DNA from 2 places in the Sphaerotilus sp. FB-3 genome. Region 2 is predicted to be linked to the other one. Evidence: predicted binding sites of a transcription regulator. Region 2 holds the regulator's gene; the other holds the start of a gene.

Region 1 (3,559 bases), on a different contig from region 2:
GCACCGCGCATGCGGTTGTTGTTGACGACATCCTCGGCCGCCTCCGGCAGCTCGACCGCCTGCTCGGTGCCGGCGACGACCACCTTGTCGCCCTGCATCTGGAACACCCGCCCGTCGAGCACCTTGACCTCGCCGTCGAGCAGCGCGCGCACGAAGCCGGGCAGCTGGGCGTCGCCCGCGGCGGCGGCCTGGTTGAGCGCCTCGATGCGCGCATCGGTCTCGCCGCTGGCGATCGCGGCGGCCTGCTCGGGCGTGAGCGCATGGGCGACGGGCAGGCAGCCGGCCAGCGCGAGGGTCAGGATTCGCAGGAATTTCACGGCAGGATCTCGTGTCGAGGCCCTCGGCACGGCAAGCCGCGACGATGGCCGTCAGGAAGGCGCCCGGCGCGGGCCGTTCAGGCCCGCCGCACGCTCACTTCTTCTCAGGCACGTTCTTCTTGCCCTTGTTCTCGGCGATGTAGTCGCTCCACGGATCGGCGACCACCGGGCCCGGGGTCTTCCAGACCACGTTGAACTGGCCGTCGGCCTTCACTTCGCCGATGAAGACCGGCTTGTGCAGGTGATGGTTTTCCTTGTCCATCGTGGACGTGAAGCCGCCCGGCGCCTTGAAGGTCTGGCCGGCCATCGCGGCGATGACCTTGTCGGTGTCGGTGGACTTGGCCTTCTCGACCGCCTGCGCCCACATCTTGATGCCGATGTAGGTGGCTTCCATCGGGTCGTTGGTCAGCGGCTTGTCCTTGTGGCCGGCGATGTTCTTGGCCTTGGCGTAGTCGCTCCACTGCTTGATGAAGGCGGCGTTGGTCGGGTTCTTGATCGACATGAAGTAGTTCCACGCCGCCAGGTGGCCGACCAGCGGCTTGGTGTCCACGCCGCGCAGCTCTTCCTCACCCACCGAGAAGGCCACCACCGGCACGTCGGTCGCCTTCAGGCCCTGGTTGCCCAGTTCCTTGTAGAAGGGCACGTTGGAGTCGCCGTTGATGGTCGAGACCACCGCGGTCTTCTTGCCTTCGCTGGAGAACTTCTTGATCTTGGCGATGATCGACTGGTAGTCGCTGTGCCCGAAGGGGGTGTACTCCTCCATGATGTCCGAGTCGGCCACGCCCTTGGACTTCAGGAAGGCGCGCAGGATCTTGTTCGTGGTGCGCGGGTACACATAGTCGGTGCCCAGCAGCACGAAGCGCTTGGCCGAGCCGCCGTCCTTGCTCATCAGGTATTCCACCGCGGGAATGGCCTGCTGGTTGGGCGCCGCACCGGTGTAGAACACGTTCTTCGACAGCTCCTCACCCTCGTACTGCACGGGGTAGAACAGCAGCGAGTTCTTCTCCTCGAACACCGGCAGCACCGACTTGCGCGACACCGAGGTCCAGCAGCCGAACACCACCGAGACCTTGTCCTGGTCGATCAGCTGCTTGGCCTTCTCGGCGAACAGCGGCCAGTTGGAGGCCGGATCGACCACGACCGGCTCGAGCTTCTTGCCCAGCACACCGCCCTTGGCGTTGATCTCGTCGATCGTCATCAGCGCGACGTCCTTCAGGACGGTCTCCGAGATGGCCATCGTGCCCGACAGGCTGTGCAGGATGCCGACCTTGATGGTGTCGGCGGCCTGGGCCAGCATCGGCAGCGTGGTCACGGCGACGCCCAGGGCGACGGCGCTGAGCTTGGCGGCAAAGGAGCGACGGGAAGCTTGCATGACAGGTTGACTCCGGGAAGAGGCTGAGAAGCTGACGGTGTGCGTTGGCAGCGTTGGAATGGAGTCAGTGTCGAAGTCGCGGCCGATTCGTGAAATACGCCGGATGGCGTAGTGTTTCTCCCCCCTGGATGTGCGCGACAGCGCGCGGCAGCCGATCAACTTTCATGCAGTCCCCCTGGCTCTGGTGCAGACTGCATGGCAGCAGTCTTGCCTTTCCCTCGCCCATTCACTCTCCCCTTTCCCCTTCTTCTGCAACGTCAAGCCAAGAGCACGGAGCACACACGTGATGACGACCAAGATCACCAAGGCCATCTTTCCGGTGGCGGGTCTGGGAACCCGCTTCCTGCCGGCCACCAAGGCCCTGCCCAAGGAAATGCTGCCGGTGGTGGACAAGCCGCTGATCCAGTACGCGGTCGAGGAGGCCTATGCCGCCGGCATCCGAGAGATGATCTTCGTCAACGGCCGCAACAAGCGCGCCATTCCCGACCATTTCGACACCGCCTACGAGCTCGAGACCGAGATGGAGGCCGCCGGCAAGACCGAGCTGCTGGAGACGGTGCGCTCGATCAAGCCCGACGACATGCACTGCATCTACCTGCGCCAGCCCAAGGCCCTGGGCCTGGGCCACGCGGTGCTGTGCGCCGAGCCGGTGGTGCGCGAGGAGCCCTTCGCGGTGCTGCTGGCCGATGACCTGATGGTCGGCGAGCCGCCGGTGCTCAAGCAGATGGTCGAGCAGTTCCGCGAATGGCGCACCTCGATCCTGGCGGTGCAGGAAGTGCCGGCCGAGCACACGAAACGCTACGGCATCGTCTCCGGCCGCCCGGTGGGCGAGCGCATGCTCGACCTGACCGGCATCGTCGAGAAGCCGGCGCCCGAGGTCGCGCCCTCGCGCCTGGGCGTGGCCGGTCGCTACATCCTGACGCCGGGCATCTTCAAGGAGATCCGCAACCAGCCGCGCGGTGTCGGCGGCGAGATCCAGCTCACCGACGGCATCGCCGGCCTGCTGCGCCGCGAGAAGGTCTTCGCCTACACCTACCAGGGCCAGCGCTACGACTGCGGCAGCAAGGAAGGTTTCCTGCAGGCCAATGTCGAGCTGGCGCTGGCGCACCCGACGCTGGGCGCCGAGTTCAAGCGCTATCTCGACGCCCGCTACGGCGTGGCCTGAGGAAGATCGCCCGATGCTGTGGCTGAAGGCCTGGGGCGCGGCGCTGCTGGCCGTCGGCGTGCTCGACGCGCTGTGGCTGGGCTGGCTGGCGCGCGGCTTCTATGTGCGCGAGCTGGGCGACCTGATGACGCCGCAGGTGCGTGCGCTGCCGGCGCTGCTGTTCTATGTCGGCTATCCCGCCGGGCTGGTGACGCTGCTGCTGTGGCCCCGGCCCGACGCGATGGGCGAGGCGGTGCTGCGCGCCGCACTGATCGGCCTGCTGGTCTACGGCACCTACGACCTGACCAACATGGCGACGCTGCGCCACTGGAGCCTGCGCCTGGCGCTGGTCGACATCGCCTGGGGCACGCTGGTCAGCGCCGCTGCCGGCGCGGCCGCCTTCGCGGCCACACGTCCCTGATTCCAGCCCCCTGGTTCCAGCCCCCTGGTTCCAGCCCGGAATCCAGGCCAAAAAAAAGCCGCTCCCGGCATGGGAGCGGCATCAAAGGTACGGATTGAAGAGACAAAAGAGCAAGAACAAAGAGCGACGGTCGGCAGGGGGACCGACCGGAAGATCGATCAGGCGCGCGGGCGCGACCTGACACGAACCAGCACGCCGAGGCCCAGGGCCATCAGCGCGAAGGATGAGGGCTCCGGCACCGAAGCGACGGAGAAGTCGATGGCCACCAGCGGCGCATTGCTGCCATCGATGCTGTAGCGATTGCT
Region 2 (3,559 bases):
GGTCGATGGTCGTACCGCCCGGTCTCATTTCTCCACCGCTCGTGTCCTCAAGGCTGCTGGGCGGTCACCTTGAAAGGGATGCTCCTGAGTGCCCGATGGCCTTTGCACGCGGCGTGCCGGCGGAAATCCGGAAAAACCGCCCCGGCGGTGGGCGCCTGCACCAGCGCCACTCGGGGTCATCCCGGATTCATTTCACGCCGCGGCGGCCGGGCATGGCGGGGGTGCACCTTGGTGGTGCGCCAGCCCGCGCCCGAGCCCGGGCATCCCGGACGCGGTACCGGATCGCTCAGATCGCCTTGCGCAGGTTGGCCGGCGCGATCTTCAGCGCCTCGCGGTATTTCGCGACCGTGCGGCGCGCGACCTGGATGCCCTGCTCCTCCAGCATCGTGCTGAGCTGGCTGTCGGAGAGCGGCTTCTTCTGGTCCTCCGCGGCGACGAACTGCTTGATCAGCGCGCGCACCGCGGTGCTGGAGGCGTTGCCGCCGGCCTCGGTGTTCAGGCTCGAGCCGAAGAAGTACTTCAGCTCGAAGGTGCCGAAGGGCGTGGCCATGTACTTGGCGGTGGTCACGCGGCTGATGGTCGACTCGTGCAGGCCCAGCTCGTCGGCGATCTCGCGCAGCACCAGCGGCTTCATCGCGATCTCGCCGTGGGTGAAGAAGCCCTTCTGGCGCTCGACGATCGCCTGGCTGACCCGCTGGATGGTGTCGAAGCGCTGCAGGATGTTCTTGACGAACCAGCGCGCCTCCTGGAGCCGCGCCGAGAGCGTCGCGCCGCTGCCGGCGTCGTCGGCCCCGCGCTGGCCGCGGTGCTGGCGCAGCGCCTGTGCGTACATGTCGTTGATGCGCAGCCGGGGCATCACGTCCGGATTGAGCACGACCCGCCAGCCGCGGCCGGCCTTCTGCACGATGACGTCGGGCACGACGATGTTGGCCTCGGCGCGCGCGAAGCGCCGGCCCGGCTTGGGCTCGAGCGTGACGATCAGCGACTGCGCGTCGCGGATGTCGTCCTCGTCGGCGCCGGTGGCGGCCACCAGCTTCTTCATGTCGCGCCGCGCCAGCAGCTCCAGATGGCCCTGGCAGATCAGGATCGCGACCCGGCGCGCTTCGGTGGCGTCATGCTCGCGCAGCTGCAGCACCAGGCATTCGCCCAGATCGCGCGCGCCCACGCCGCAGGGCTCGAGGTTCTGCAGCCAGCCCAGCGCGCAGCGCAGCCGGCCGAGCAGCTCTTCGCGCAGCTCGGCGGCGGCCTGCGCCTCCTCCGGCGTCGGGGCCTCGGGCAGCTCGGCCTGGTCGAGGTCGACCGCGGTGACCTCGCCCGGCGCGACATCGCGCCCGAGCGCCTCGCCCAGCTCCAGGCCCACGGCCAGGCGCTCGGCGATCTCCTCGAGCGGATCGGCCAGATAGCCGTCCTCGGTCAGCGAGTCGATCAGCGCCTCGACCAGCAGCTGGTCCTCGGGCGCCAGGCGCATGCCGCGCAGCTGGCTGCGCAGGTGGTCGGGCAGGCTCTCGGCGACGCTGGAGCGCTCGCTCCAGTCGCTGTCCTCGTCGTCGGGTGCGCCGTTGCGGGTGCCGCCGACATCCGACAGGCTCTGGTAGTCGTCCTGGCCGCTGTCCCAGTCGCTGCCGGCGTCGCCGCCGTCGAAGTCGAGCTGGTCGACGCCGGCGCCCTCGCCGTCGCCGCTGCTGCCGGTGTCGGCCGGCACCTCGCCTGCGGAGTCGGTGCCGGGCGCGCTCCAGTCCTCGCGCTCGGCGGCCGTGCTGGTGCCGCCCTCGACGGTGACCGCCTCCGGGCCGCCGCCGCTGTCCTCGTCGGCTTCGAGGAAGGGGTTCTGTTCGAGCATCTGCTCGACTTCCTGATGCAGCTCCAGCGTCGAGAGCTGCAGCAGCCGGATCGACTGCTGGAGCTGCGGCGTGAGCGCCAGATGCTGCGACAGGCGGACCTGGAGGGAAGGTTTCATGGGGCGGTCACATCCGGAAGTGTTCGCCGAGGTAGACCTTGCGGACCTGTGGGTTCTCGACGATCGCCGCCGGCTCCCCTTCGGCCAGCACGCGGCCCTCGCTGATGATGTAGGCGCGGTCGCAGATGCCCAGCGTCTCGCGCACGTTGTGGTCGGTGATCAGCACGCCGATCTGCCGCGCCTTCAGGAAGCCGATGATGCGCTGGATCTCGATCACCGCGATCGGATCGACCCCGGCGAAGGGCTCGTCGAGCAGGATGAAGCGCGGCTGCGTGGCCAGCGCCCGCGCGATCTCGACGCGCCGGCGCTCGCCGCCGGACAGCGCCGGCGCCGGGCTGTCGCGCAGCCGCTCGATCGACAGGTCGGCCAGCAGCGCGCCGAGCTGCTCGTCGATGGCCCGGCGGCCCAGCGGCCGGCCGTCGGCATCCTGCTGCAGCTCCAGCACCGCACGAATGTTCTCCTCGACCGTCAGGCGGCGGAAGATCGAGGCCTCCTGGGGCAGGTAGGACAGGCCGAGACGGGCGCGCTGGTGGATCGGCAGCTGCTCGACCCGCTCGCCGTCGATGCGGATCTGGCCGGCATCGGCCCGGACCAGGCCGACGAGCATGTAGAAGCTGGTGGTCTTGCCGGCGCCGTTCGGTCCGAGCAGGCCGACGACCTCGCCGCTGTGCACCGCCAGATGCACATCCTTGACGACCAGGCGCGCGCCGTAGCGCTTCTGCAGGCCCTCGGCCTCGAGGCGCTGGCGGGGCGGGGCGCTCAACGTGAGCCCTCCGCCGCAGCGTCGGCACCGGCCGGGCGCGAGGCCGCGCCGGCCGGCCGGGGCGTCAGCACGCCACGCACCCGGCCGCTGGCGGCGCCGGGCGCCGCGGGCTGCGCGCTGGCCGGCGTGCCGCCCTGCACCTCGAAGACATCGCGGCCGTGGTCGTAGACGATGGTCTGGCCGCTGACCTGGTCGGCTGGTGCGCCGGCGCGCAGCACCCGCACCTGGGCCTGGCCGATGAAGCGCACCGTCTCGCTGACGCTGTCGTACTCGATGCGGCGCGACTGGCCCTCGACCGTCTCGTCGACGCCCTCGCGCTTCTGGCGGAAGGTGACGAGCTGGCCGTCGGCCGCGGTGGCGATCGCGAACTGGCCGCCCTGCGGGGTTTCCTTCAATTCGACCTGGGCCGCCTTCAGCAGCAGCGTGCCGCGGCTGATCTCGACCCCGCCGCTGAGCACCCGGACCTTGCGCTTGCCGTCGAGCACCATGCGACCGGCATCGAAGGCCAGCGGCTGCGAGCTGTCAGCGCGCTCGGCCCGGGCGGGCGCGATGCTGGCGATCATCAGCAGGGCTGCCGCCAGCAGGGCCGGGGCCGGACGCAGGCAGCGGTGTGAAAACCAGCACGGAACAGCGACAGCAGCCATCAGTGGCAATCGAAGGCATGAAAATTGCATTGTAGCCTTCGATCCGCCCGGTGTCACCGGGCGGGCGGCCGCAGCAGGCGGCCGGTTCCAGGTCCGCCGGGCCTCAGCCCTTGCGCAGGCTGGCGACGAGCTGGTCGGTCAGCGCCAGCGCGCGGGTCTGGCCCTGGATCTCGGAGGCGCCTTCGCCGCCGGCCA

What was found. Region 2 encodes sigma-54, which starts transcription at its own class of promoters, with help from an activator protein. Its sites were predicted from a motif close to TGGCANGNAANCTGCTTT; they were not measured.
Region 1: the regulator sigma-54 is predicted to act here: its motif matches at 1,873-1,890, upstream of urtA (urea ABC transporter substrate-binding protein).

What each region holds. Positions count from the first base shown of each region.
Region 1 covers NZ_BQWE01000002.1:4,705-8,263, reverse strand. The annotation lists gene urtB (urea ABC transporter permease subunit UrtB) at 1-317, opposite strand, end outside; gene urtA (urea ABC transporter substrate-binding protein) at 412-1,689, opposite strand; gene galU (UTP--glucose-1-phosphate uridylyltransferase GalU) at 1,976-2,854, shown strand; gene NFT33_RS00360 (DUF2177 family protein) at 2,868-3,254, shown strand; gene NFT33_RS00355 (PEP-CTERM sorting domain-containing protein) at 3,413-3,559, opposite strand, start outside.
Region 2 covers NZ_BQWE01000011.1:2-3,560, forward strand. The annotation lists gene rpoN (RNA polymerase factor sigma-54) at 287-1,957, opposite strand; gene lptB (LPS export ABC transporter ATP-binding protein) at 1,965-2,720, opposite strand; gene lptA (lipopolysaccharide transport periplasmic protein LptA) at 2,717-3,364, opposite strand; gene NFT33_RS05060 (thiol:disulfide interchange protein DsbA/DsbL) at 3,468-3,559, opposite strand, start outside.